Regions from separate parts of the Rossellomorea sp. H136 genome, predicted to be linked through region 2. Evidence: riboswitches for the same ligand, from Rfam matches in the RefSeq annotation. Region 2 holds a riboswitch; each other region holds the start of a gene.
What was found. Region 2 has a riboswitch for S-adenosylmethionine ahead of ACYH0O_RS22405 (methionine ABC transporter ATP-binding protein). Riboswitches for the same ligand answer to the same signal wherever they lie in the genome.

Region 1 (4,401 bases), 550 kb from region 2:
ATATACCTGCCCTTCGACACAAAAAAATAAACTTCGCCACCGCCGTCCCATATCGTAAAAAGACCAACACCTTAATAAGTGTTGGTCTCTTCTATCTCTATCTTTCCTTATTCACTCAACGCTTCTGCTTTTAATGCTTCAGCTTTGTTTGTACGCTCCCAAGGAAGATCAATGTCGTTACGGCCAAAGTGTCCGTAAGCTGCTGTCTGCTTATAGATCGGACGGCGAAGGTCCAGCATTTTGATGATTCCTGCAGGACGCAGATCAAAGTTGTTGCGAACAACGTCAATTAGTACGTCTTCTGATACTTTACCTGTTCCAAATGTATCAACGGAGATGGATACCGGTTGAGCAACACCGATCGCATACGCTAATTGAACTTCACATTTTTCAGCAAGTCCTGCTGCCACAATGTTCTTCGCTACATAACGTGCTGCATAGGCTGCTGAACGGTCCACTTTCGTTGCATCTTTACCAGAGAATGCACCGCCACCGTGACGAGCGTACCCACCATATGTGTCAACGATGATTTTACGTCCTGTTAACCCTGCATCACCTTGTGGTCCGCCGATAACGAAACGACCAGTCGGGTTGATGAAGTATTTTGTTTGCTCATCGATCAGTTCTTTCGGTACAACAGGATCGATGACATATTCTTTTAAATTACGTTGGATTTGCTCAAGCGTCACTTCAGGGTGATGCTGAGTTGAGATTACGATCGTGTCGATGCGAACCGGCTTATCGTTTTCATCATATTCAACGGTTACTTGAGTTTTTCCATCCGGACGTAAGTAAGGAAGGATTTCTTCTTTACGAACTTCAGTCAGACGACGGGAAATTTTGTGAGCAAGGGAAATCGGTAGAGGCATAAGTTCTTTCGTTTCATTACAAGCGAATCCAAACATTAACCCCTGGTCACCTGCACCGATTGCATCGATTTCTTCATCCGTCATTTGACCTTCACGAGCTTCAAGTGCCTGATCTACACCTTGAGCGATATCAGCAGATTGCTCATCGATGGATGTTAATACAGCACATGTCTCGGCATCAAAGCCATATTTCGCACGAGTGTAGCCAATTTCACGGATCGTTTCACGAACGATTTTTGGAATATCGACATACGTACTCGTTGTAATTTCACCCGCAACAAGAACAAGACCCGTCGTAACAGACGTTTCACATGCTACACGAGCATTCGGATCATTTGTAAGAATTGCATCAAGAATTGAATCAGAGATTTGGTCACAAATTTTATCTGGATGTCCTTCGGTTACGGACTCAGATGTAAACAGACGACGATTAGTTGACATCAAGGTTCCTCCTTAAGCATAATTGTTAGATTTTTGATCTAACAAAACATTAAACAGATACGGTACTCATTCCCTAAGTAGTATGAAGTAAACATGGTTTTTTTATAAAAAAATCATGCATTATGTGCATTTGATCCACTATAAACAGAAAAAACCCTTCCTCATGATTAAAGCAATAGAGGAAAGGTTTCAGATCATAGCCGCGCCTTTTCTCTCTTATCGTTCAAGGTTCATAGACCTTGCCTCAGTTTAGCACCTTCGCTTAATCGGATCTTTCAGACAGAAAGAATCCATTCACTATTTAGCAGGTTGCTGGGTTTCATAGGGTCTGCTCCCTCCACCAGCTCAGGATAAGAGTATCCGTTCAAGGAACAATAATAACGTTTAGTACAAAGGGTGTCAACTTTTTTTCAAGTGACATGTTTAACCATTCAAGCTTACTCTTATCATGATTCCAACCTATCTTGCCCTCATAAAATAACCTAATTAGGCAATGAGGCTAAACATTATGATATTTTTTTCATATATATAAGAAGATACAAGCTATATTTGGACGAAAAATGTGACAATATGAAGACACATTATAAAAATGAATAAATAGTATAGACTAATGGTTCAATTGTGTTATACTATTTTTGTGAAGCAAACGAGATCATTAAATTTATATAAAGGAAGGGTTCTAATGAATTCAGTGAGCATGTCTAATGAATTAACAGAATTACTTAACGGTCAAAACATTCAGGAACAATTATCTGTTTCCCAACTAGTTGAAAAAGTCCTTCAACGAAATGAAGGCGTTTTAACATCATCAGGTGCAGTCAGAGCAGAAACTGGTAAATACACAGGACGCTCTCCTAAGGATAAATTCATTGTAGAAGAACCATCCACGAAGGATAAGATTGAGTGGGGTTCTGTCAATCAACCAATCTCTTCAGAATCATTCGATAAATTATATACAAAAGTATTAGATTACTTAAAAGAAAAAGAAGAAGTATTTTCATTCAAAGGGTTCGCAGGTGCTGACCCAAAACATAGACTACCGATTCAAGTGATCAACGAATTCGCTTGGCATAATCTTTTCGCTCACCAATTATTCATTCGCCCTACAGGAGAAGAGCTTAAGGGTCATCAATCAGAATTCACCGTCGTTTCTGCGCCGAACTTCAAGGCAGATCCAGCAGTAGACGGAACTCACTCTGAAACATTTATCATTGTATCATTTGAAAGAAGAATTGTCTTAATTGGCGGAACTGAGTATGCAGGTGAAATGAAGAAATCGATTTTCTCTGTTATGAACTACGTCCTTCCAGAATCAGATATCCTTTCCATGCACTGTTCTTCAAATGTGGGACGTGAAGGAGATGTGGCATTGTTCTTCGGTTTATCCGGCACAGGAAAAACGACATTGTCCGCAGATCCAAACCGTCGTTTAATCGGCGATGATGAGCACGGATGGTCTCCAAACGGTGTATTCAATATCGAAGGTGGCTGCTACGCTAAGTGTATCGGTCTGACACGTGAAAAGGAGCCACAAATCTTTGATGCGATCCGTTTCGGTTCTGTCCTTGAAAATGTGGTTCTCGATGACAATTCCCGCATCGCTGATTATGAGGATAACACTTTAACAGAGAATACTCGTGCTGCGTACCCTCTTCAAGCGATGGATAACATCGTTGAACCAAGTGTTGCAGGACATCCAAATACCATTGTATTCTTAACCGCAGATGCATTCGGGGTATTACCTCCAATCAGCAAACTGACGAAAGAACAAGCGATGTATCACTTCTTGAGCGGATATACATCGAAGCTTGCAGGTACTGAGCGCGGAATCACTTCACCACAAGCCACATTCTCGACTTGCTTTGGCTCACCATTCCTGCCACTCCCTGCAACTCGTTATGCTGAGATGCTTGGGAAGAAAATCGATGAGCACAATGCTCAAGTATTCTTAGTGAACACTGGTTGGACCGGTGGAGAATACGGTGTTGGTAACCGCATGAAGTTATCTTACACTCGTGCTATGATTCAAGCAGCGCTTGAAGGGGAACTGACACACGTTGAAACAGAAACGGACGACATCTTTGGTCTGAACATCCCAGTTCACGTTCCTGGTGTTCCAGACGAAGTGCTTCAACCAAAGAGAACATGGTCCAATGAAGCAGCCTATGAAGTGAAGGCAAAAGAACTTGCCCACAAATTCAACGAAAACTTCAAGAAGTTCTCAAACGTACCATCTGAAATCGAACTTAAAGGCGGACCAGCCGTTAAATAGTCTATATAATAAACATACTAAGATTAGTGGGTAAAGTCATCGACGGATGTCTTTACCCACTATTTTTCTTTTTAGAGTTATAGTGAGAAGTGAAAGAAAGCTCGACCAAAGCCTCAAGGATTTCGAATCCGTATCAAAAACCGAGCCTCTTCACTTTCATTTTTGAATCAGGTTTAAGTATGTTGGGGCCATGAGCTCGTGTATAGGAAATTAGAATCAAAATGAATAAGTGAAGGTCTTTCAAAAGGACAACGAAGAGAGGGAAAATATTTGGAATTAGTAATTGCTTTAGATATTTCTATGGGGAAAAGCTACAAAGTGATTTACGATGGTCAAACCTGTCTTTCGGAAGGGGAATTTCTTCATAATAAGTTTGGTTTTCAAACGCTGCTTGATGAGATCGGAAACCTTTCTGAAGAACCTATTCTTGTTTTTGAATCAACAGGTATTTATTCAAAACCAGTTGAAACCTTTTGTCAAAAGAACCAATTGCACTACTCTTTATTAAACCCTCTTGAGGCAAAAAAACAACTAGAACAAGGGACTCTAAGAAGCTGGAAAACGGACAAGCATGATGCTCACAAATTAGCACAAGTTCATCAACAAAATTGCCGAGTAGAAAAAATCCAACAACCAGAAATATATAGTCGACTCCGGGATCTTTCTCGCTTTTATCAGGAAATAGAGGAAGAAAAAAAACGTATGCGAATGTACTTGCATAATGCACTACAATTAAGTTTTCCAGAGCTTGAACACTTTTTCTCGAGTAAAATGACACCCTACTCCTTAACATTGATGGACCTATTTCCTCATCCAGAC
Region 2 (4,401 bases):
TGAAAAAATAGCACTCTACGGGAATACTTACTTCTATTCTCTGGACGTACTGGGTAGGATCAAGACCAAAGAAGCTGAAAAGGCATTACTCAGACTGTTTGGTCAAGCGGATGACTTAACCGCCAAAACAATCATTGCAGATAATCTATGTCGACAATTATCAACAGACGCCATCCCCAAGATAGAAGATTTAATTGAAGCAGGGTATGAAGATGGGCTGCTTTGTTTAGAAGAATCACTATATGTCAATTGCGTCGTGAATGGCATCCAACACCCCAAACTTCCAGAATGGAGACACTTGCTGGAGGTAATGGAACTTCAAATGTTGAATGAGCCACCAGCGCTTATTCCACAGCCCGTCATAAACGACGAAAAAGTCGGACGCAATGACCCCTGCCCTTGCGGAAGCGGGAAAAAATATAAGAAGTGCTGTCTATAAAGTAAGGGACGGACCTCCGCATTTTGCGGAAGCCCGTCCCTATCGTTTTCTTATATTAAATATTTCCATTAGAGGTCCGTCCCTCTACTCCATCCACTCCGGCTTACCAAAGCCTTTAAATTCTTCGTCGATGATTTTCTCGAATTCGTCTGCTTCGACGACTGCTTTGATGTCTTTCGCCAACTTTGAATCAACGTCCTTCGTATTTACAACTACTCGGTTTCGATACTGATCAGGCATGTTTTCCAGCTGAAGTGCATCAAGTAAGTCCATGTTGGCAGCAAGTGCATAGTTTCCTGGAACCGCAGATAGATCAACACTGTCAACCGCTCTTGGAAGCTGAGCCGCTTCGATCGGTTTGAACTGCAGATTTTTCACGTTTTCAGCAATATCTTTTTCTGACACCGTCAATGGATCTGTATCCGGCTTTAATGTAATCAGTTTCGCGTCCTCCAAGATTTGAAACGCCCGTGCAGCATTCGTTGGATCGTTCGGAATGGCAATGGCACTGCTTTCTTTGATGTCTTCAATAGAATCAAACTTCTGTGAGTAGATTCCCATTGGAGCCGTTGGTACGACAATCACTTCGGATAATTCCATGTTATGCTGCTTCGCGAAGGTTTCCATGTAGATTTTATGCTGGAAAAGGTTCGCATCCAGATCTCCCTCGGCCAGCGCGTTATTCGGCTGGATGTAATCACTGAATTCCTTCACTTCAACCGTATATCCTTTTTCTTCAAGTCCGGGCTTGATCGCTTTTGTCACCATATCACTGTACGGTCCGGATGTCGCTCCGATGGTTACCTCTTTTTTATCTTCCCCGCTTGAACTTGCTTCGTCCCCTCCGCAAGCTGCAAGAATGTTCATTGTTACCGCTAATGCTACGAATAAAATCCACTTTTTCACTTGTTGTTCCCCCTAAAGTAGTTATCGTTTATCGACTAATCGTGCAAACACATCACCCGTATATTGGATGAACTGAACTAAACATATTAAGATGACGACGGTCGTGATCATCACCGTGTTGTCATATCGATAGTACCCGAAGCGTATCGCCAGGTCCCCGACTCCCCCTCCACCGACGATGCCGGCCATGGCTGAATAGGCGACTAAACTGATCGTTGTAATCGTGATAGCTTGAATCACTGCTGGACGAGCTTCCGGTAGCAATACGTCCTTAATGATCATCCAAGGGCTTGCTCCCACTGAAACCGAAGCTTCGATGACACCTTTATCAATCTCACGCAATGATGTTTCTACCATTCTCGCAAAAAACGGAATTCCCGCAACAGAAAGTGATACGGAGGCTGCCGTCGGTCCGATCGTGGTACCGGTCAATAATTTGGTTAATGGTAAGAGTGCGACTAATAAAATGATGAACGGAACCGACCGCACCATATTGACGACAAATCCAACGACCTTTTTGATCAAACTATTTTGTAAAAACAAGCCTTTGTCTGTTACGAAAAGAAGAATCCCTAGCGGTAATCCCACTAAAATCGCAACTCCCAGTGAAATCCCCACCATATATATTGTTTCAAAAAAGGCTTTATTCAATTCTGGTAAAATCGCAGTCAATGAATCAGGCAGCATTCTCAAGCACCTCCAAGCTCTGTGTCTTCAGCGTGATATACCGGATTGCGGCTTCGATTTCGTCATGGGAGCCGATCAGTTCCATGATAAAAATCCCGAGTGGCACTTCCTGAATATATTCAATCTTGCCGTGAAGGATATTGCCTTGCACTTTGTATTTCTGGAACACTTCTGAAACGACGCTTTCTTCTGCGATCGATCCTTTGAATTGGATTTTGATCAGCTTTCCTTTTCTTGATTCCACGAGGTGTGGCGGGAGTTCAAATTGAAGGATCGTTTCAATGAATTGCTTCGTTAAAGGCTGTTTCGGTTCGGCAAACAGGTCGTATACCGGACCTTCCTCTACGATCTTTCCATCCTGCATCACGGCCATCCGGTCACAGATTTCCTTCACCACTTCCATCTCGTGGGTAATGAGCACGATCGTCAAACCCAGTTCTTTGTTGATTTTTTTCAATAGCTTCAAAATCGATTTCGTCGTATTCGGATCGAGTGCCGATGTCGCTTCATCGCAAAGTAAAACCGATGGGTTATTCGCCAGGGCCCTTGCAATCCCGACTCTCTGCTTTTGTCCTCCGCTAAGCTGAGCCGGGTAGGCGTCCGCTTTATCAGAAAGACCAACCATCTTAAGGAGCTCGACGACCCTGGGCTTGATTTTCGATTTTGGCACACTAGCCGCTTTCAAAGCAAAAGCCAGATTGTCAAAAACCGTTTTGGATTTGATCAAGTGAAAATGCTGAAAGATCATGCTCGTTTTTTGACGGGCTAGTCTTAGTTGTTTAGACGTGAGCTTCGTAAAATCCTGTCCATCAATGATAATTTCTCCTGATGTAGGGGTTTCTAATAGATTTAAGCAGCGAATGAGTGAACTCTTCCCCGCTCCACTGTATCCGACGATTCCAAAGATCTCACCTTTTTCAATTTTTACGGAAACGTTATCGACACCGACCACCGTTTGCTTTTTTGTTTTGTACGTTTTCACCAAATTCCGAATCTCGATCAATGTGCACACCCCTTTTTTAGTCCAATAAAAAAATGCCTCTTTCAACTGAAAGAAGCATCGCCTGTTTATCTCGACTTATCTCTCAGAATGAAATCATTCTGCAGGAATTGGCACCGTTCCAATACTAATACTGGAGGTTGCCGGACGTCATAGGGCCTGATCCCTCGGTCACTCTGGATAATTGAAAGTATGTAATTTTCTAAATTTTCATCTTATAGAGGATAATACTGGGGATTGGTGGCGATGTCAATAGGGTAATTTGCATGGATGTTTATGTAAGCGCTATCTTCGCTTGCATATCAAGGAAATATTTTTTGGTCAGCACCTCAATGTATTCATATAACAGAAAAACCCGCTCCCTCCCACTACTCGGTAAGGACCGGGTAACCCTGTCCAATCAACGCCTCTTCACAGATTCCCGCTCCACAAGCTCGGTTGTCAGCTTGTAGTAAGAGTCGACCTCTTCCTTTAAGAGCATTTGAAAGATAAGATGAACAGCCAGTGCACCTGCTTCATACTTTGGCTGCCTCATGGTCGTTAAGGGAGGTGAAACGTATTCTGACAGTTGAATATCATCAAAACCAATGATAGAAATGTCTCCAGGTACTGAAATGTTTTTTTCGTTTAGTGCTTGTAAGCCACCGATGGCCATTTCATCATTTGCGTAGAAGATGGCGTGTGGGACATCTCTCTGGGCGATCAGCATTTTGGTGGCCTGATAGCCTCCTTCACGAGTGAACCCCCCTGATACTTTCCATTTTGATTTGTACTCGATATTGTGTTTCCCGAGAGCCTCCCGAAATCCTTGAAAACGCAGCTCATTGTCATGGGAGTTATATGGTCCGCTGATATAGGCAATGTCACGACTCCCGTTTTCAATCAAGTGTTCCGTTGCCACAAAGGCTCCGTGAACGTTATCGACTTCTATCTGAGTGACGTAATCACTTTTTATGCTCCTGTCCAGAACTACGATGGGGAAGCCTTCCCTTGCAGACTCAAGGATCGTCTCATCATTGATATTATGGGCAAGTATGATGACGCCATCGACACGTTTTTCCTTTAAGAATTTAACGGCAGTCGATTGCACTCCTCCTATGGAACTGCATGCGATCAGATCATATCCGTTTGTGGTTGTAACGTCCTGTACGCCCTTGATCAGTTCTGAGTAAAAAGGCCCTGATAAATCGCTCAGAATCAAGGCGATCGTATTGGTGCTTGTCCGTTTCAAATCTGAAGCAAGCCCGTTTTTTTGGTAATTCAATTGTTTTGCTGCAGCTAAAACTTTTTGTCTGGTTCCTTCGCTGACTTTTTTACTGTTGTTCAATGCGTATGAAGCGGTTGAAACGGCGACACCGGACAGCTTAGC
Region 3 (4,401 bases), 700 kb from region 2:
TTATTGTCTTTATCTTTTTCCTGCGCCGCAATGATATTGATGAACGGCTTGGATTCCGCCCCTTCGATATAGATGCTGTCATCAACCGGTACGAACCCTGCTTCAACAGCCACACCATTATTGATGATCGATGCCGCAACATCCGGCAGTACCCTCGGCGTCTGGGCAGCGACGACCGGTGTGAATTCAAGGTTTTTCGGGTTTTCTTTTATGGCTTCCAGACCTTGTGACTGATCAAATCCTTCTTTCAGTTCGATCAAACCTGCTTCCTCCAGTAGAAGAAGGGCACGGCCAAGGTTCGTCGCCTCTTGAGGAACGGCTACTTTACTGCCTTTCGGTAAGTCTTCTACCGATTTATATTTTTCCGAATAGATTCCCATCGGCGCGATGATCGTCGTGCCGATCGGTACAAGGTCCAGATTATGTTCTTCAACGAAAGAATCAAAATACGAGATCGTCTGGAAGGCGTTCAGGTCGATATCCCCATCGGCCAGCGCCTGGTTCGGTCTCACGTAATCGGCAAACTCCACAATCTCGATTTCAATCCCTTCCTTCGCTGCTTTCTCCTTCATATACTCCCAAATCGGCACCCCAGATCCATTCACTCCGACCTTAACGACTTCTTCTTCACCTGAGCCGGATGCACTGTTTCCCGAGCAGCCGCTCAAGATAAGGGTGAATAATAGAATGGCGATACTTGCCAGGCTGATTGATTTTTTCATATTCCTCTCTCCTAACGTCTCCTAATGATTTTTGATAATGTGTTCCCTGCTGTCTGTAGTCCCTGCACCATCACGATTAAAATGATGACAGTCACGATCATGACGGATGTTTCAAATCGCTGATATCCGTAAGCAATGGCCAGATCCCCGAGGCCACCGCCACCGACTGCCCCGGCCATGGCCGATGCACCGACAAGGCCGATGGTCGCGATCGTGATATTCAGGACCAATGTACTCAATGCTTCCGGAATGAGGATCCCAAAAATGATCTGCCACGGCCCGGCCCCCATGGACTCCGCCGCTTCAATGACACCCGGTTCCACTTCAAGGAGCGAGCTCTCTACCAGTCTTGCAATATACGGTGCCGCAAATACGACAAGCGGCACGACCGCTGCCGCCGTTCCGATCGATGTGCCTACTACCAATCTTGTAAAGGGGATGATGGCCACCATCAAGATGATGAACGGGATCGAACGAAACACGTTGATGATGCTGCTCAATACGGAAAAGACGACTTTATTTTCAAGTAAGTGCCCCTTCCGCGTGACCACGACGATGATGCCGAGGGGAAGCCCAATCAACGTTGCAAACAGGAGGGAGAATGACACCATCGCAACGGTATCCCATGTCGCTTCTATAATTCTTGGCCAGAATAATTCCCAGTTAACTTGCACGCTTCTCCACCTCGCTTACGAATAATCTGTTCTTCCAATAATCCAGGATCTCTTCCGTTTCTTTCTTGCTGCCAATGATCTGTACGATGAGATTCCCGAACGGCTTGCCCTGGAGTTCCGTAATCTGGCCGAATAATACATTGATATGGGCATTGAATTTCTTTGCCGTTTCGGAAAGGATCGGCGTACCCGTCGAATCACCCTTGAAAATGAGGCGGCAGATGCGCCCTTCTTTGCTGTCATTCAATTTGTCGAGAACCGATGCCGGCAGCTGATCATTCATGACACTCTTCACAAAATTTTTCGTCGTCGGGGTCTGCGGGTTGGAAAAGATATCAAAGACGCTTCCCTCTTCAACGATTTCTCCATTTTCCATGACAGCGACCTTATCACAGATTTCCCGGATGACCCCCATTTCGTGGGTGATCATCACAATCGTAATACCATACTCAGCATTGATTCTCTTTAATAAGTTCAAAATCGATTCCGTCGTCTGAGGATCAAGTGCGGATGTTGCTTCATCGCAGAGCAGAATCGAAGGCGATGTCGCCAGGGCTCTTGCTATCCCCACCCTTTGCTTCTGCCCTCCTGACAGTTGATCCGGATAATGCTTCGCTTTATCTTCAAGTCCGACAAACGCGAGCAACTCCCTTACTCTCTCGCTGATTTTTTCTTTTGGCCATTTTGCAAGTTTCAGAGGATAAGCGATATTCCCTGCCACCGTCCGGGATTGAAATAGATTAAAATGCTGAAAAATCATCCCGATGCGGTGCCGCTCTTTCCTCAGATCGATTGCCGACTGATCTTTCAGGCTGCGCCCCTCTATGAAAATATCACCCGACGATGGTTTCTCTAAAAAATTGAGACAGCGTACAAGCGTGCTTTTTCCCGCTCCGCTGAATCCGATCACACCATAAATCTCTCCCCTCTTCACTTCGAAGGAAACATTCTTCAAAGCGGTGAATGGGCCATCCTTTGTCTCAAATACTTTCGTAACATTCTGAACTCTGATCATACAGGACTTGCTCCTTTCGCTATGTATTCTTCTTGAAGCCTGTGTTTGAAGGACATGGCTGAAAATAAAAAGTGCCCCCCTTCATAAGAAGAGAGGCACAAATATGTATATGTCCACTCTTCTCATCTTTCAAGTCATATGACTTGATGGAATTGGCACGGTATTCATAAGAACCCGTTGCCGAGGTATCGCAGGGCCAGTCCCTCCACCTCTCTGGATAAGAAGATATCGCTTTATTAAGTTAAATTATTTATGATGCGTTTAAGCATTAGGGTTATGGTAAAGGATTTAAATTGGTTTGTCAATCCTGTTTTTGAATTAATTGTATTACGGAGGACTAATCAAATTGGGCACTATAACTAGTCTTCAATTAGTTGTTGAATATTTTACGCTTTTCAAGTAAATCGCTAAGATTCTTCATTCATACTTTACTTCATCGTGAACATTAGTAGTTTACAAGAAAGCCAAGGTTACACCTCTCAACCCCCAAAACAATTATGCTATACTAAAAGAAAAAACAATATTCAGACTATTCAAAGGGGCAAAATACATGAAACCAAACATAATCGACATCGTCCAATCCCAAGTCATCGCTTCCATAAAGGAAGAAAAAGACTTGGAAAAGGCCATACAGTCAAACGCCAACATCGTGTTCATCCTTACCGGCAGTTTGATTACGATGGACGGGTATCTGAAAAAACTGAAGGAAGCCGGTAAAACCACGTTTATTCATATTGATTTCATCGATGGACTGTCCAATACGAAGAGTGCCATTAAATACATAGCAGAAATTTGGAAGCCGGCTGGCATCATTACAACCAGGAGCAACCTGATCAAATATGCAAAAGAAGAAGGCTTAATGACGATCCAGCGCCTTTTTCTTATCGACCGCAATGCCCTTGTCAAAGGAATTGATATCGCACAGAACTGCAAGCCGGATGCCCTTGAAGTCCTTCCTGGTCTTATGCCGTCCGTCATTGATAAACTGACAACAATGACTGCGCTGCCCATCATCGCTGGTGGCCTGATCGGTAATAAGCAGGATATTCTGAATGGACTAAGAGCCGGTGCCCTCGCCATTTCTTCCGGGGATCCGAAACTCTGGAATCTGGATTTTTAACCAAAAAGGGCTCAACCTCTGGGAGAATTCGGTATATTATCGAAGCAAGGTTAGTTGAAAATCTGAGTAAAATAAATGAGGTGTTGTATGTCAGATATTAGTATTAAATTAATAAGTGCAGACAATTGGCGAGAAGCACTTGAACTTTCCGTCCACGATGAACAACTGAAATTCGTTGCATCTATTCATCCTCCCGTCGCTATTGCTCTTGCTAAAGCGTATATAAGACCAGGTGGAAAAATGGTAGAGCCATATGGCATTTACAATCAAAATAAGATGGTAGGCTATTTCAATCTGCATTATACACCAGGCAGTAAAGATGACTACTGGTTGTTTCATTTTTTCATAGATAAAAGATTTCAAAGAACCGGATTGGGCTCAAAAACGTTAAAAGAAGTAATCAAACATATTAAAACCACCAATCATTCTTGTAATCGTTTGAATTTAACGGTTCATCCCGAAAATGAAGCAGGGAGATTATTTTATTTGAAATTTGGTTTTTCAGAAGAAAATATAATGACCTTTGATGAACCCACTTTTTCCATTTTGATATAACATTAAGAAAAGGCACACGAATTCACTTGGAAATCCGTGTGCCTTTTCCTTGGTGATTTTAAATTTCGTAACTGAACTGCATACACTGGAGTTGAGCTCACTTTCACGTTCCCACCTTTTTTTCTGCATCGTCTGTCTTTCTTTTTTTCCTGATCCACGGGAGGCGCACTGACGTGATATCCCTCTCTTCAAAGATATTACCTATCTTGGTAATGATGAAGGTTACCAGTGTTGCGAAGATGACTATAGAATAAAATCCAGCTCCAATGCCGATTCCGATTCCCCCAACGTAAAAAATCATCGCAGCTGAAGTCA

Region 1: another riboswitch for S-adenosylmethionine. It lies ahead of metK (methionine adenosyltransferase); the one in region 2 lies ahead of ACYH0O_RS22405 (methionine ABC transporter ATP-binding protein).
Region 3: another riboswitch for S-adenosylmethionine. It lies ahead of ACYH0O_RS19205 (methionine ABC transporter ATP-binding protein); the one in region 2 lies ahead of ACYH0O_RS22405 (methionine ABC transporter ATP-binding protein).

Annotation. Positions count from the first base shown of each region.
Region 1 covers NZ_CM166371.1:3,901,431-3,905,831, forward strand. Annotated here, with positions in the region: gene metK (methionine adenosyltransferase) at 108-1,310, opposite strand; SAM riboswitch class I at 1,524-1,667, opposite strand; gene pckA (phosphoenolpyruvate carboxykinase (ATP)) at 1,993-3,582, shown strand; gene ACYH0O_RS19890 (IS110 family RNA-guided transposase) at 3,853-4,401, shown strand, end outside.
Region 2 covers NZ_CM166371.1:4,448,828-4,453,228, forward strand. Annotated here, with positions in the region: gene ACYH0O_RS22390 (SEC-C metal-binding domain-containing protein) at 1-439, shown strand, start outside; gene ACYH0O_RS22395 (MetQ/NlpA family ABC transporter substrate-binding protein) at 524-1,345, opposite strand; gene ACYH0O_RS22400 (methionine ABC transporter permease) at 1,367-2,032, opposite strand; gene ACYH0O_RS22405 (methionine ABC transporter ATP-binding protein) at 2,022-3,035, opposite strand; SAM riboswitch class I at 3,108-3,219, opposite strand; gene ACYH0O_RS22410 (LacI family DNA-binding transcriptional regulator) at 3,433-4,401, opposite strand, start outside.
Region 3 covers NZ_CM166371.1:3,748,547-3,752,947, forward strand. Annotated here, with positions in the region: gene ACYH0O_RS19195 (MetQ/NlpA family ABC transporter substrate-binding protein) at 1-722, opposite strand, end outside; gene ACYH0O_RS19200 (methionine ABC transporter permease) at 734-1,396, opposite strand; gene ACYH0O_RS19205 (methionine ABC transporter ATP-binding protein) at 1,386-2,411, opposite strand; SAM riboswitch class I at 2,531-2,635, opposite strand; gene ACYH0O_RS19210 (glycerol-3-phosphate responsive antiterminator) at 2,962-3,531, shown strand; gene ACYH0O_RS19215 (GNAT family N-acetyltransferase) at 3,619-4,086, shown strand; gene ACYH0O_RS19220 (MgtC/SapB family protein) at 4,190-4,401, opposite strand, start outside.